DNA from 4 places in the Marinomonas sp. ATLA20 genome. Region 1 is predicted to be linked to each of the others. Evidence: predicted binding sites of a transcription regulator. Region 1 holds the regulator's gene; each other region holds the start of a gene.
The links. The regulator sigma-54, encoded in region 1, starts transcription at its own class of promoters, with help from an activator protein. The targets are predictions, from matches to a motif close to TGGCACNNNNNTTGCTNT.

Region 2: a site for sigma-54 is predicted at 2,026-2,043, ahead of AC2A4J_RS00425 (amino acid ABC transporter substrate-binding protein). Genes of this name have one in related genera too.
Region 3: a site for sigma-54 is predicted at 1,783-1,800, ahead of glnA (glutamate--ammonia ligase). Genes of this name have one in related genera too.
Region 4: a site for sigma-54 is predicted at 1,491-1,508, ahead of AC2A4J_RS11995 (CmpA/NrtA family ABC transporter substrate-binding protein). Genes of this name have one in related genera too.

Annotation. Positions count from the first base shown of each region.
Region 1 is NZ_JBXUKU010000009.1:70,970-74,154, forward strand. Features, by position in the region: gene mgtE (magnesium transporter) at 1-253, opposite strand, end outside; gene AC2A4J_RS15080 (HPr family phosphocarrier protein) at 261-530, opposite strand; gene ptsN (PTS IIA-like nitrogen regulatory protein PtsN) at 540-989, opposite strand; gene AC2A4J_RS15090 (RNA polymerase factor sigma-54) at 1,007-2,476, opposite strand; gene lptB (LPS export ABC transporter ATP-binding protein) at 2,555-3,185, opposite strand, start outside.
Region 2 is NZ_JBXUKU010000001.1:100,475-103,659, reverse strand. Features, by position in the region: gene AC2A4J_RS00430 (amino acid ABC transporter permease) at 1-804, opposite strand, end outside; gene AC2A4J_RS00425 (amino acid ABC transporter substrate-binding protein) at 916-1,941, opposite strand; gene lrp (leucine-responsive transcriptional regulator Lrp) at 2,494-2,970, shown strand; gene AC2A4J_RS00415 (ComEA family DNA-binding protein) at 3,016-3,185, opposite strand, start outside.
Region 3 is NZ_JBXUKU010000001.1:775,041-778,225, reverse strand. Features, by position in the region: gene thiI (tRNA uracil 4-sulfurtransferase ThiI) at 101-1,552, opposite strand; gene glnA (glutamate--ammonia ligase) at 1,906-3,185, shown strand, end outside.
Region 4 is NZ_JBXUKU010000006.1:136,998-140,182, forward strand. Features, by position in the region: gene AC2A4J_RS11995 (CmpA/NrtA family ABC transporter substrate-binding protein) at 1-1,230, opposite strand, end outside; gene AC2A4J_RS12000 (CmpA/NrtA family ABC transporter substrate-binding protein) at 1,646-2,845, opposite strand; gene AC2A4J_RS12005 (ANTAR domain-containing response regulator) at 2,842-3,185, opposite strand, start outside.

The sequences.
Region 1 (3,185 bases):
GCTCTGTATCCATGTTTTTCATGAATTGTACGCCAATATCTTCGCTCAGATATTGCAGTACTTCGCCTTCATTTTTGGCTTCAATTAGCTCCCAAAGAAGCTTACGTTCTTTGGGAGGGGAGGACTCTAATAGGCGAGCAACGTCCTGAGCTGGCAAAGCGCCGTTAAGTAAATAACGGATTTGCATGGTGGCACCAGATTCGAGCGATTCGGTGACCGTTTGCAGGTGGTTAAGCGTGTTTTGCTCTGACATTGATTCCTTACTCGTCTTCACCAAAACGATTGTTAATTAATTCTATCACCGCTTTAATTGCGTCGTTTTCATCTTCACCGTTGGTTTTGACACGAATTTCAGTGCCTTTGCCAGCGGCCAGCATCATCATGGCCATAATGCTTTTTCCATCAACATTGCGGCCTTCTTTTTCTATGGTGATGTCGCAAGAGAAACGAGAGGTTGTTTCAACCAGCTTGCCCGCTGCGCGAGCATGCAAGCCCAGTTTGTTTATGATTGTGACGGACTCTTCCTGCATGCTTATTACCTATATTAATGAGTCAAATATATTGAATAGTTCTTCACTGCTTTGTGCCGCACGTAATTTATCCAGTGATTCTGGAGATTGTGCTAACTCAGCGATTTGAGCCAATGTAGAAAGGTGTTGATCGCATTCTTGAGGTGGCACAATCAGCGCAAATATTAGGTCGACCGCTCGTTTATCGATAGAGTCAAAATCAATTGGAGTTTGCAGTGACATGACAACGATAGCTGTGTGGTTTGCCGACTCTAGACGACAATGCGGAATGGCAATGCCATTACCAATGCCTGTACTGCCTAGTTTTTCTCGGCCAAGTAGTGCGTCATAGATTTCTTCGTTGTTGCAATGAAGGCGGTTGGAAGCGACTTCAGCAAGGCTCTCAAGGACGCGTTTCTTACTAACAATGTCTTGTTTTGCGAGAACAAGTTCTGCTTTTAATAATGATTTCAAGGACATGATAAAATGGTATCCGTTTAGATCAGTCGTTTTCGTTCATTGGAAGGAGGGATGTTCATCGCCTCTCGATATTTGGCTACAGTACGTCGCGCAACCTGTATGCCTTGGTCTGCTAAAATAGCCGCTAGCTTGTTATCACTTAATGGCTTTTTCGCTGGTTCATCTGACACAAGCTTCTTAATCATAGCTCGTATTGCGGTAGAAGAACATTCTCCTCCAGAGGCGGTATTCACGTGGCTGGAGAAAAAATATTTAAGCTCAAAAATACCTTTTGGTGTGTGCATGTATTTTTGCGTCGTCACCCGTGAAATGGTTGACTCATGCATACCCACTTCTTCTGCAACATCATGAAGCACCATGGGTTTCATGGCTTCTTCACCGAGTTCGAAAAAATCAATTTGTCGACTTACAATGCAGCTGGCCACTTTCAATAATGTTTCGTTGCGGCTCTGCAAGCTCTTCATGAACCATTTTGCTTCTTGAAGAGAGGTTTTGATGTAAGTGGCGTCTTCTGTAGTTGCCGCTGTGCTCGCCATCGCAGAATAGGTTTCATTGATTTTGATTGGCGGTAGGGCGTCGTTGTTTAGCTCAACTTGCCATACACCATGACGCTTTTTCACTGAAACATCAGGAATGACGTAATCTGTATCATCTGCGTCGATCACTGAACCTGGGCGCGGGTTAAGCTGTTGAATCAAGTTGACGACTTCTTTTAGCGCTTCGTCTTTTAGTTTTGTCTTGCGGCTCAGTTGTGCGAAATCTCTATTACCTAATAGTGGCAGGTAATGGTCAATAAGGTTGTACGTGCTTTTGTAAAGTGGATGACTCTGGAAGGCTTCTAGTTGTACTAGAAGGCAGTCGCGTAGGTCGATTGAGCATACGCCAACAGGGTCGAAGCGTTGCAGTCTATGTTGCACAGCAATGACTTCTTCTATTTCTAGGTCTTCTAATTCGATGCCAAGGGACTCACAAATGTCATCGGTAGAAATGCTTAAGTAGCCATCAGGTTGAACGCATTCAATAATGGCATAAGCAATTTCAATGTCACGGTCTGACATGTGAGTTAAGTTCAATTGCCAAATTAGATGGTCTTGGATACTTTCAGCTGGAGCGTTGCGACTTTCGAAGTCTCCGTCACCTTCATAACTATTGTGATCACTGACAGCAGCAGAACTTTGATAGGTGTCATCCCAGTTACTATCGATAGATAGTTCTTCGGGGATGCTTTCAGTCCACTCTGATTCAACGCGTGCTTCTTCGTTGTTATCGACGGTTGTCTCAGGGGCACTTTTGGATTCTATGCTGGCTGGTATTTCGTTATGCAGTTGTTCGTCGTCGTCTAGCTCAAGCAGCGGGTTAGATTCAAGGAATTCGTGTATTTCTTGTTTTAAATCCAACGTAGAAAGCTGCAGCAAGCGAATAGCCTGTTGCAGTTGAGGCGTCATTGTCAGCTGTTGGCCGAGCTTTAATTGTAAAGACTGCTTCATAGAGCAACTCTTTCTTCTAATTGAATGAATTGGAATGAGTTGTGCATACTACTCCCTTTCTACAGCAATGATAAGGGGTTACAGACGGAAGTCGTCACCTAAATAGACCTTTTTGACTTGTTCATTGTTAATGACGGTATTGGCGTCACCGGATGCAATAATGTAACCATTGCCAACAATGTAAGCTTTGTCACAGATGTCTAGAGTCTCTCTGACATTATGGTCGGTAATTAGAACGCCGATTCCACTCTCTTGGAGGTGTTTAATAATGTGCTTTATATCTCCGACCGAAATCGGGTCTACGCCAGCAAAGGGTTCATCAAGTAAGATGAATTTTGGGTTCATCGCAACGGCTCTGGCTATTTCTACTCTGCGTCTTTCTCCGCCTGATAATGCCATGCCTAGGTTGGTGCGAATATGAGTAATGTGAAACTCTTCAAGAAGTTCTTCCAGTCGCTCATTTTGTTGTGCTTTTGTTAGTTCTTTGCGTGTTTCTAAGATGGCTAGAATGTTGTCTTCAACGGTCATCTTACGAAAAATTGATGCTTCTTGTGGAAGGTAGCCGATGCCTTTTTGCGCACGTGTATGCATAGCATCGCCAGTCACATCGACACCGTCAATAAAAACGCCACCCGCATCATTTGTCACCATGCCTACGATCATATAAAAACATGTTGTTTTGCCTGCGCCATTTGGGCCTAGTAACCCA
Region 2 (3,185 bases), on a different contig from region 1:
AGTAGACAAGGCGACGAGCACCGCTACAAATTCTGGCGGAAGCACCATACCACCGGTCACGTTAAAGCGACTTTTTTGCGGTAAATCAAACTCTATTGGAAACCCTGCCATGGCAAGGAAAATAAAGGTAATACCGACAATAACACCCAATGAAGACCAGTAGGCAGGAAACCACAGTCCTGTTTTTGTCTGGCGTTTTTTGGCCCAAATGATAAGAGCGATAGAAGCGACAATCGATAGAATGAAACCGAAGATTACAAGTCCAAAGCCATCTTGAGTGATTGGGTTTGGTGAGTAGATACCGCGTTTATTAAGTAAAAAATCGGCAAACTCATAACTCTCACGTGGTGCAGGTAACGCGGCAAGTACCGCAAAATACCAAAAGAACATCTGCAGCAACAATGGAATGTTTCGCAGAGTCTCAATATAGACAGTAGCTAGGCGAGCTACTAACCAGTTTTTCGATAAACGGGCTAGACCCATTATCACACCAATAATGGTGGCTAAGACAATCCCCAGTAGGGAGATAACAAAGGTATTTATTAAGGCAACAACGAACGCTCGTCCGTAGGTATTAGCCTCTGTGTATTCAATAAGGTGAATAAGAATCGGGAAGCCAGCAGGTTCATTAAAAAATGAGAAACCAGTGGAAATCCCTCGGTTATCGAGGTTGGCCTGAAGGTTACTAAATAAGTAATAACCTGCAAAAACCACCATCGCTAGCAGCAAAATTTGAAATATAAGCGCACGATTTCCCGCGTCGTTCAAAAAGCTGTTATTGCTCGGAGTTGTATTTTCGCTCATCTTGGTTCAGGCAATGAAATGCTCGTCAGATGTGTAAGAAAGGGGGAAGAAACCCAGCGACGATCTAGTCGCTGGGTAAATACCCAAGCAGAGAATTATTTGCTTTAGGTATTAACGAACTGGTGGCGCATACATGATGCCGCCAGCTTCAGTCCAAAGTGCATTAAGACCACGTGGAAGATCTACAGGAGTAGAAGGTCCAACGTTACGCTCAAACACTTCACCGTAGTTACCTACGTTAGCGATGATGTTATACGCCCAGTCAGCAGGAAGATTTAGTTGAGCACCCATATCACCATCAACACCTAGTAAGCGTTTGATACCTGGATCATTGGACTCTTTTTTGATCTTAGCGACGTTTTTGGACGAAATACCCATTTCTTCAGCGTTAACCTGAACAAACATTGCCCAAGTAACGATGTCTTTCCACTGGTTGTCGCCGTGACGAACAACTGGGCCTAATGGCTCTTTAGAAATGGTTTCTGGAAGAATTAGGTGAGCCGATGGATCTGCTAGCTTGGTACGGTGAGCCGCAAGACCTGATTTGTCAGTTGTGTAAACGTCACAACGACCAGAGTCATATGCTGACAACGCTTCATCTGCTTTTTGTACCACAACTGGTACATAAGACATTTTGTGTTTACGGAAGAAATCCGCCATGTTCAATTCTGTTGTTGTACCTTGCTCTGTACAAACCGTTGCACCATCAAGGTCCATTGCAGATTTAACGCCTAGGTCTTTACGAACCATAAAACCTTGGCCGTCGTAGAAGTTAACCGCTGTGAAATCTAGACCCAAAGACGCGTCACGTGTGTAAGTCCAAGTTGTGTTACGAGCAAGAATATCGATTTCACCAGATTGTAGAGCGGTGAAACGTTCTTTAGCAGAAAGGGGAGTGAATTTAACTTTTTGAGGGTCACCAAAAATTGCAGAGGAAACCGCACGACAAGCATCTACATCGATACCGCTCCAATTACCTTTGTCATCAGCATTAGAGAACCCTGGAACACCTGTACTGACGCCACATTGAATAAAGCCTTTTGCTTTGACGTCATCAAGTGTTGCCGCAGCAGCACCGGTACTTATGGTTGCTGCGATTGCAGCAGTCGAAAGTAATTTACCAACATTCGATTTCATTATATTGAGCCTCCCAGGCGTTTTTTATATATGTTGTAACTTGCTTGATTCTACATTGCAGATTTTCAAACCTGTGTTTTAAACACAGCAAAGTTAGTGCCAACATTTAATTATTCTTGTTGTAAGGTATATGCAGACGATTCCTCTAAAAGATCATCCCATACCCCTATAGAATTACTCTTTTGAGGAGTAGTCAAGGATAAAATGTCAGGAAAGCTGTGTTGTATGCTTAGTTTTTACACTTTTTGAGCATGTAAAGCGCTATTAATTAATCAGCTTAGCTGAATATATCTTTTTATTAAAGCGAGAGAAAACAAGGCTTTCTGAGGAAATAGCATGTATTTTGATGCACAGATATGGGGCATAATTTGAAACAGATGGCTCTATTTTGTGCTAAATGAATTTTTTGCATCATTTTGGTGCTTTATGAAATTTGTTGTGCTTAATTTGAATACCCACACGCAATTTATTGAATAAAGCGCTTTCCATAATTTGCGATCTGCATGGTAGACTTAACCATTAATTGAAGTCATGTAAGGAGATCCACATCAGATGGATAACTCAGCAAAACCGCTTGATCGCTTAGACAAAAAAATTCTTCGTGAACTGCAAATTAATGGCCGTTTATCGAATGTAGAGTTAGCTAGCCGTGTCGGGTTAAGTGCTACTCCTTGTTTGGAGCGCGTACGTCGTTTGGAACGTAACGGTTACATTACGGGCTATTGCGCTTTGGTTAACCCAAAGAAAGTGGATGCAGGATTGCTGGTTTTTGTCGAGATTCGCCTTAAAACCACCTCACCTGAAGGTTTTAATGAGTTTAAAGCGGCAGTGACTGAAATTCCTGAGATTTTGGAATGTCACCTGATTGCCGGTGACTTCGAATACCTTTTGAAAGCACGAGTATCCAACATGGACTCTTATCGTCTTTTGCTTGGTGAAACCTTACTAACACTGCCTCATGTTCGAGAATCTCGCACTTATGTCGCAATGGAAGAGGTGAAAAACACCACAGTGGTCAACATTCCTTAGAAAATAATCTAGTAAAGTGGCCTGCCTACGCAGGCTTAATACGGATCATTTTGTCAATTCAGCGAGTATTTTTCCCAGCATTACAGGTCCCATCCCTTTTACATTAAGTACGGATTTTTCTGAGTGAAAAGGGCGCTCTGCAACGAGTTTTTCAAGTATTTTCTTCGGCACGCCTTTCACTTTTAGAAGCTTGTCCACTTTTGATTTATTGATGA
Region 3 (3,185 bases), on a different contig from region 1:
AAAAAGTCCACAAAGAATACTTCAACAGGGTAAAAAGCGCATTCGAATAAAAACGATAACACTCATATACTACAAAAATGCTACCGTTTTTTAGTACTTATTACGGTAGGTAAACACCTACATTTTCATGCCCTTTACCCAATAGGTAAGAAGCATGCATTCGGCTCATGACCCCTTTGCCGCAATACAGCAAATGAGGCACATCTTTTTCTAATTCCGACCAATTAGATTCCAAGGCAAAAAATGGAATCACTTTGACAGGACGACCACTTACTCTTAATGGTCGATTGCTTGCTTCATCTGGGTGACGGATGTCGATAATGACTTCATCACCTACAGGCATACGCACAATCGGCACTTCGCCCTGATATTGCTTCGCTACATCGTCCATCACATTCTGAATAGACATAACTTGGGCATTTTCAATTGCGGCTTCTAATACCGCAAAATCAAAATTAGATTCTTGCTTCTCTACTCGGTGCATTTTAGCTCGCGTCGTTGGCTTAACCGAGATCACACCACAGAACTCAGGCATACTGGCTGCAAAAGGCGCGGTACCAATTTCGATGGCTTTATCAATGATGACCTGTTTATTGGTAGTAATTAAAGGACGAAGCACTAACTCTTCGGTCACCTGATCAATGACTTTCAAGTTCATCAGGGTTTGGCTGGATACCTGAGCAACACTTTCGCCAGTCACTAGGGCTTTCGCTCCAACTTCAGACATTACCTGAGACGCTGCTCGCAACATCATACGTTTCAGAATCACGCCCATTTCTGCGTTATCGACTTTTGTTAGTATCTCGCCGACAACCGCTTCGAAAGGCACGGTAATGAATTTCACATTGAGCGCCGAGCCGTATTTTTCCCACAGGAAGTTGGATACTTGCTTCACGCCAATTTCATGGGCGTCACCACCAAGGTTAAAAAAGCAAAAGTGCGTTTTCAATCCTCGACTCATGGTCAAAAAGGAGCTCACTGTAGAATCGTATCCGCCAGACATCAGGGACAACACAGAATCTTGCGACCCTAGAGGATAACCACCTAGCCCCTCTACACGTTGTTCAATCATCCATACTCGATTATCACGAATATCGATAGGCACCAATACTTCAGGATTTTTCAAACGAACAGCCAACGCGCCACAACGAGCTTTTAAACAGCCGCCGATATGTCGCTCAGCATCCACCGACGTAAAGTCGTGATGACCAACACGTTTAACACGGACAGCAAACACAGCATCTTTAATGACATCACCATACGAAACGATGGCCTGTTCAACAATGTCATCCAAATCAACTAATGGGAATTCACGAACATACTGAAAATGAGCAATACCGGAGATATTAGAAAGTGCCTGTATAAAGTCTTCTCGTAATTCATCCCTATCAGAAAACACTTCAATAAAATCCCAGTTGCCAGAAACAACGACATCGGCATCGTACTTTTTAAGAACCAACTTAACATTGTGTCGAAGCTGTTTAATAAACGCCTTTCTAACTGGACGACTTTTAATGGTGATTTCTGCAAAAAACTTAACAATAAATTTCATAGGGGTTGTGATTTATACCGGATATTGGGAAGGCGCATAGTATAAAGAAAAGACAGTCGATACGAAAACGCTAAATTCGCACCAACAATGAACAAAATATCGAATTTAGGCACCGTTATGGTGCAATCTGACTTTTTGCACGCTTCTTTTTGGCCACCATTAAGCTCGATATTAATCTTAAAAACTCTATCTCATTGTAATATAAGCATTTATTACCTCGCACAGATTTCTGGCACAAGTTATGCTTACTATCTGCTTGATAAATAACTCGACAAATGGCGCTTTGTATTAAATATTAAAGCCCCTTTTACAACGAAAAATAATTTCGCTTTAACTACGACTGGAGAACAACTATGTCAAACAAGACCCTTGCCTTGATTGCTGAGCATGATGCGAAGTGGGTTGACCTTCGCTTTACCGATTTTAAAGGTAAAGAACAACACGTAACGATTCCAGCTATTACGGTAGACGAAGAGTTTTTCGAAAACGGCCAAATGTTTGATGGTTCATCCATCGCTGGTTGGAAAGGCATTAACGAATCAGACATGATCATGATGCCTCAGGACGATACAGCTATCATCGATCCTTTCACTGAAGAATCAACTGTTATTGTTCGTTGTAACATCATCGAACCTTCTACTATGCAAGGCTATGACCGTGACCCACGCTCTGTTGCCCTTCGTGCAGAAGAGTTCCTTAAGTCGACTGGTCTTGGCGACACAGCTTTCTTTGGTCCAGAGCCTGAATTTTTCATCTTTGATGATGTTAAATGGAAAACAGACATGTCAGGTTGTTCTGTAGAGATCAACTCTGAAGAAGCAGCTTGGTCTTCAAATAAGAAATTTGAAGGCGGCAACATGGGTCACCGTCCTTTCGTAAAAGGCGGCTACTTCCCTGTACCACCAGTTGATTCTCACCACGATTTACGTGGCGCTATGTGTGGCGCTATGGAAACAATGGGCTTGGTTATTGAAGTTCATCACCACGAAGTAGCAACCGCTGGTCAAAACGAAATCGGTGTTAAATTCAACACTCTAGTTAAGAAAGCGGATGAAGTTCAAATTCTTAAGTACTGTGTACACAACGTTGCTCACGCTTACGGCAAAACTGCGACTTTCATGCCTAAACCAATCGTTGGTGACAACGGTTCTGGTATGCACGTTCACCAGTCTTTCTGGAAAAACGGTGAAAACCAATTCGCTGGTGATCAATACGCTGGTCTATCTGAAATGGCGCTTTACTACATCGGTGGTATCATCAAGCACGCTAAAGCATTGAACGCGTTCACTAATGCTTCAACGAACTCTTATAAGCGTCTTGTTCCTCACTTCGAAGCTCCTGTAATGCTTGCATACTCTGCACGTAACCGTTCTGCTTCTATTCGTATCCCATACGTTGCAAGCCCTAAAGGCAAACGTATTGAAGCTCGTTTCCCTGATCCAACCGCTAACCCATACCTAGCATTTGCAGCTATGTTGATGGCTGGTATCGATGGTATCAAAAACAAGATTCACCCTGGCGATGCTGCAGACAAAGATTTGTACGACCTTCCAGCTGAAGAAGCTCATGCGATTCCACAGGTTGCTAGCAGCCTAGAAGAAGCACTTAAGTGCCTAGACGAAGATCGCACGTT
Region 4 (3,185 bases), on a different contig from region 1:
AGGTGGTTTAAAGCCGTCTTCTTTATCAAAATCAGGAAACTCGTCTGCCGACATGACACCATCCTCTATTAGGGATTGTGCCGCTTGCGCATAAATATCAGGACGGTAGACATCTTTAGCGATCTTCATGAACCATTCGTCAGACTGAGGTTCGGAAATTTGTCCCCAACGACGCATTTGTGTGAGATACCAAATAGCATCACTGTAATAAGGATAAGTGGCGTGATGACGGAAGAAGACGTTGAAATCGGGTATTTCACGCTTGTCGCCTTTTTCATACTCAAACGTGCCAGTCATGCTGTTAGCAATAACATCATAGTCGGCACCAACATATTGACTACGCGAGAGTATTTTTACGGCTTCAGGACGATTAGCGTTGTTGTTTTCATCTAACCATTTCGCTGCGCGAATCATGGCTTTTACGACACGAATATGAGTATTGGGATATTCTTCCGCCCAGCTACTGCTCACACCGAATACTTTCTCAGGGTTATTCTTCCAGATTTCATAATCGGTAATGACTGGCACACCGATTCCTTTAAACACGGCTTGTTGATTCCAAGGCTCACCAACGCAATAGCCGGAAATCGTTCCCGCTTCCATGGTGGCTGGCATTTGTGGCGGCGGTGTCACAGACAACAAAGCATCGGCGTTAATTTGACCACTGGTGTCGCCTCGAGTTGGCGCGTAATAACCTGGATGAATGCCACCAGCAGCCAGCCAATAACGCAGCTCGTAGTTATGAGTAGAAACCGGAAACACCATGCCCATTTTGAACGGCTTACCTTGCGCTTTGTAACCATCGATCACAGGTTTTAATGCACTGGCACTGATGGGATGAACCGGTTTTCCATCAGCACCATTTGGAATATTTTTCTTCATTTCATCCCAAACATCGTTAGAAACCGTAATGCCATTACCATTCAAATCCATACTAAAAGCCGTCACTATATGGGCTTTCGTGCCGTACCCAATGGTTGCACCAAGTGGCTGCCCTGCTAACATATGAGCACCATCTAGCTGGCCATCAATCACTCGATCTAACAAAACTTTCCAATTCGCTTGCGCTTCCAAAGTGACGTACAAACCTTCGTCTTCGAAATAGCCCTTCTCATAAGCAATCGCTAATGGCGCCATATCTGTTAACTTTATAAAACCAAATTTAAGCTCTTCTTTTTCGGCATAACCTACTTCAGCATGAGCAACGCCAGATAAAAGCGCAGACCCCATCAGTACAGAAGCCCCCATTTTAGGAAGGGGGATTAAGGCTTTCAAAAATCTTAGGTTCATTGTCATACTCCGCATCTAAATACATTTCAAAAAGTAGAAAAACAAAAAAGGCGCATGCAAATCACAATTAACATGTGTTTGCAGGCGCCTTTGCCATTCAAAGAAAATCCGACTTTGGATATTCAGTAATGTGGGTGACAATTAACGATCGTTGCCAATTTCACCATTTTTTAAAAATACTTTATCTCTATGTGATTTATAAAGCACGCAATGTGCCAAGTAAAACAAACGACTGATTTATATGACATTTTATATTTAATAGCCCAGATTTTTTAATATCACCATATTTAAAAATCTTTATTTTTGCCCAATTATCTTGCACAGCGCACTAAAACATCACACCATCAGATACGCTTTACGCAAATGTTTCAAACCCCTTTAAGATCCCCTCTGGATGTAAACGCACCTTCCCATGTGACACCAAAGAAAGCCAAGCAGCTTCGTCTGCCTCTGGCAACTGCCACTCAATGGTGTTTTTTTCTTCGGCCAAGCCAAGCGCCTTATAATAAAGATCTTTACGATAAATCTGCTCAGCTAACTGATTAAGCTTGGATACATCACCTAACTGTTGCCAACGATGCATCTGAGCCATGATCCATAGCGCATAACTCGGTAACGGCTTATTAATGTCACTACCAGAAAAACGCTGAAACGCTTCCATCGGCCAATCAAACTGCCCTTTTGGCTTAATAGAGCCAAATCCATACACTAGCTGCTGAATCGTGCAATTTAAATAGTCAGGATGACTCAAGATGCTAAGCAGCTCTGCTTGATTTTCTGCCTCATCTACCCATAGACATGCTTTTTCTAAAGCTCGAATAATAGCAAGGTGTTGCGCATGATTTTGCTCGGCCCAAATAGTGTTCACACCAAACACCTTCTCTGGCGTACTTCCCCAAATTTCATACCCGGTAACCAGCATATGGCCAACACCCTGCTCAACCGCTAGACTGTTCCATGGCTCACCGACGCAATAGCCATCTATGTCGCCACGTCTTAAGTTATCAACCATTTTTACCGGTGGAATAACCGCTATCTGAACATCTTTATCTGGATTAATACCTGCTCGACTAAGCCAGTCCCGTAACTGATAATTATGGGAGGAATAGGGATAGACCATCGCAAAACGCAGCGGAGCGACATTATCACCTCGGCTATCTATTAGCCTTTTTAAGGCGATACCCGTTCGGATGTCCGAAGAAGAGCTCGAAAAATGTTGAAGCTGGTCGTACAGAGAGTTACCAATAGTAATACCGTTACCATTATGGCTTACAGTAAAACTGGTTTGCATAGCCGTTTTGATGCTACCTATCCCTAAGCTCGCAGCGATCGGCATAGATGACAACATGTGCGCACCATCTAACAAATTAAACGCCACTTTGTCGCGAATACTCGCCCAAGACGCTTCCTTCGAAAGCACAACATTGACACCTTCACTGACAAAAAAACCCTTCTCTTGAGCAATAACAAAAGGCGCACAATCGATGAGTGGGATAAATCCGATACGAATGGGATCCGCATTTTGAATAAGAGTATTTGGTTGCGTTATGTTCATTTCGTTTCTCCCATCAATTCCATGACGGATATGATATTTCGAGCAACATCGGTCATGCGTTGACTACGATCCATTGCCAGTTTTCGCAGAGCTTGATAGGCCGCTGGCTCATCACATTTTTGATGTTTCATGATTAAACCTTTTGCTTTATCTATCAACTTACGATCCTCAAGCTGACTTTTTACCGACTCCAGTTCAGAGCGAAGTGCCTGAAACTCTCTAAATCGTGCAATAGCAACCTGCAACAATGCCTTAACGCTGCCACTATTCACACCATCAACCACATAAGCACTCACCCCGGCTCTAATAGCGGCCTCTACATACTTAGAGTCGTCCTGTT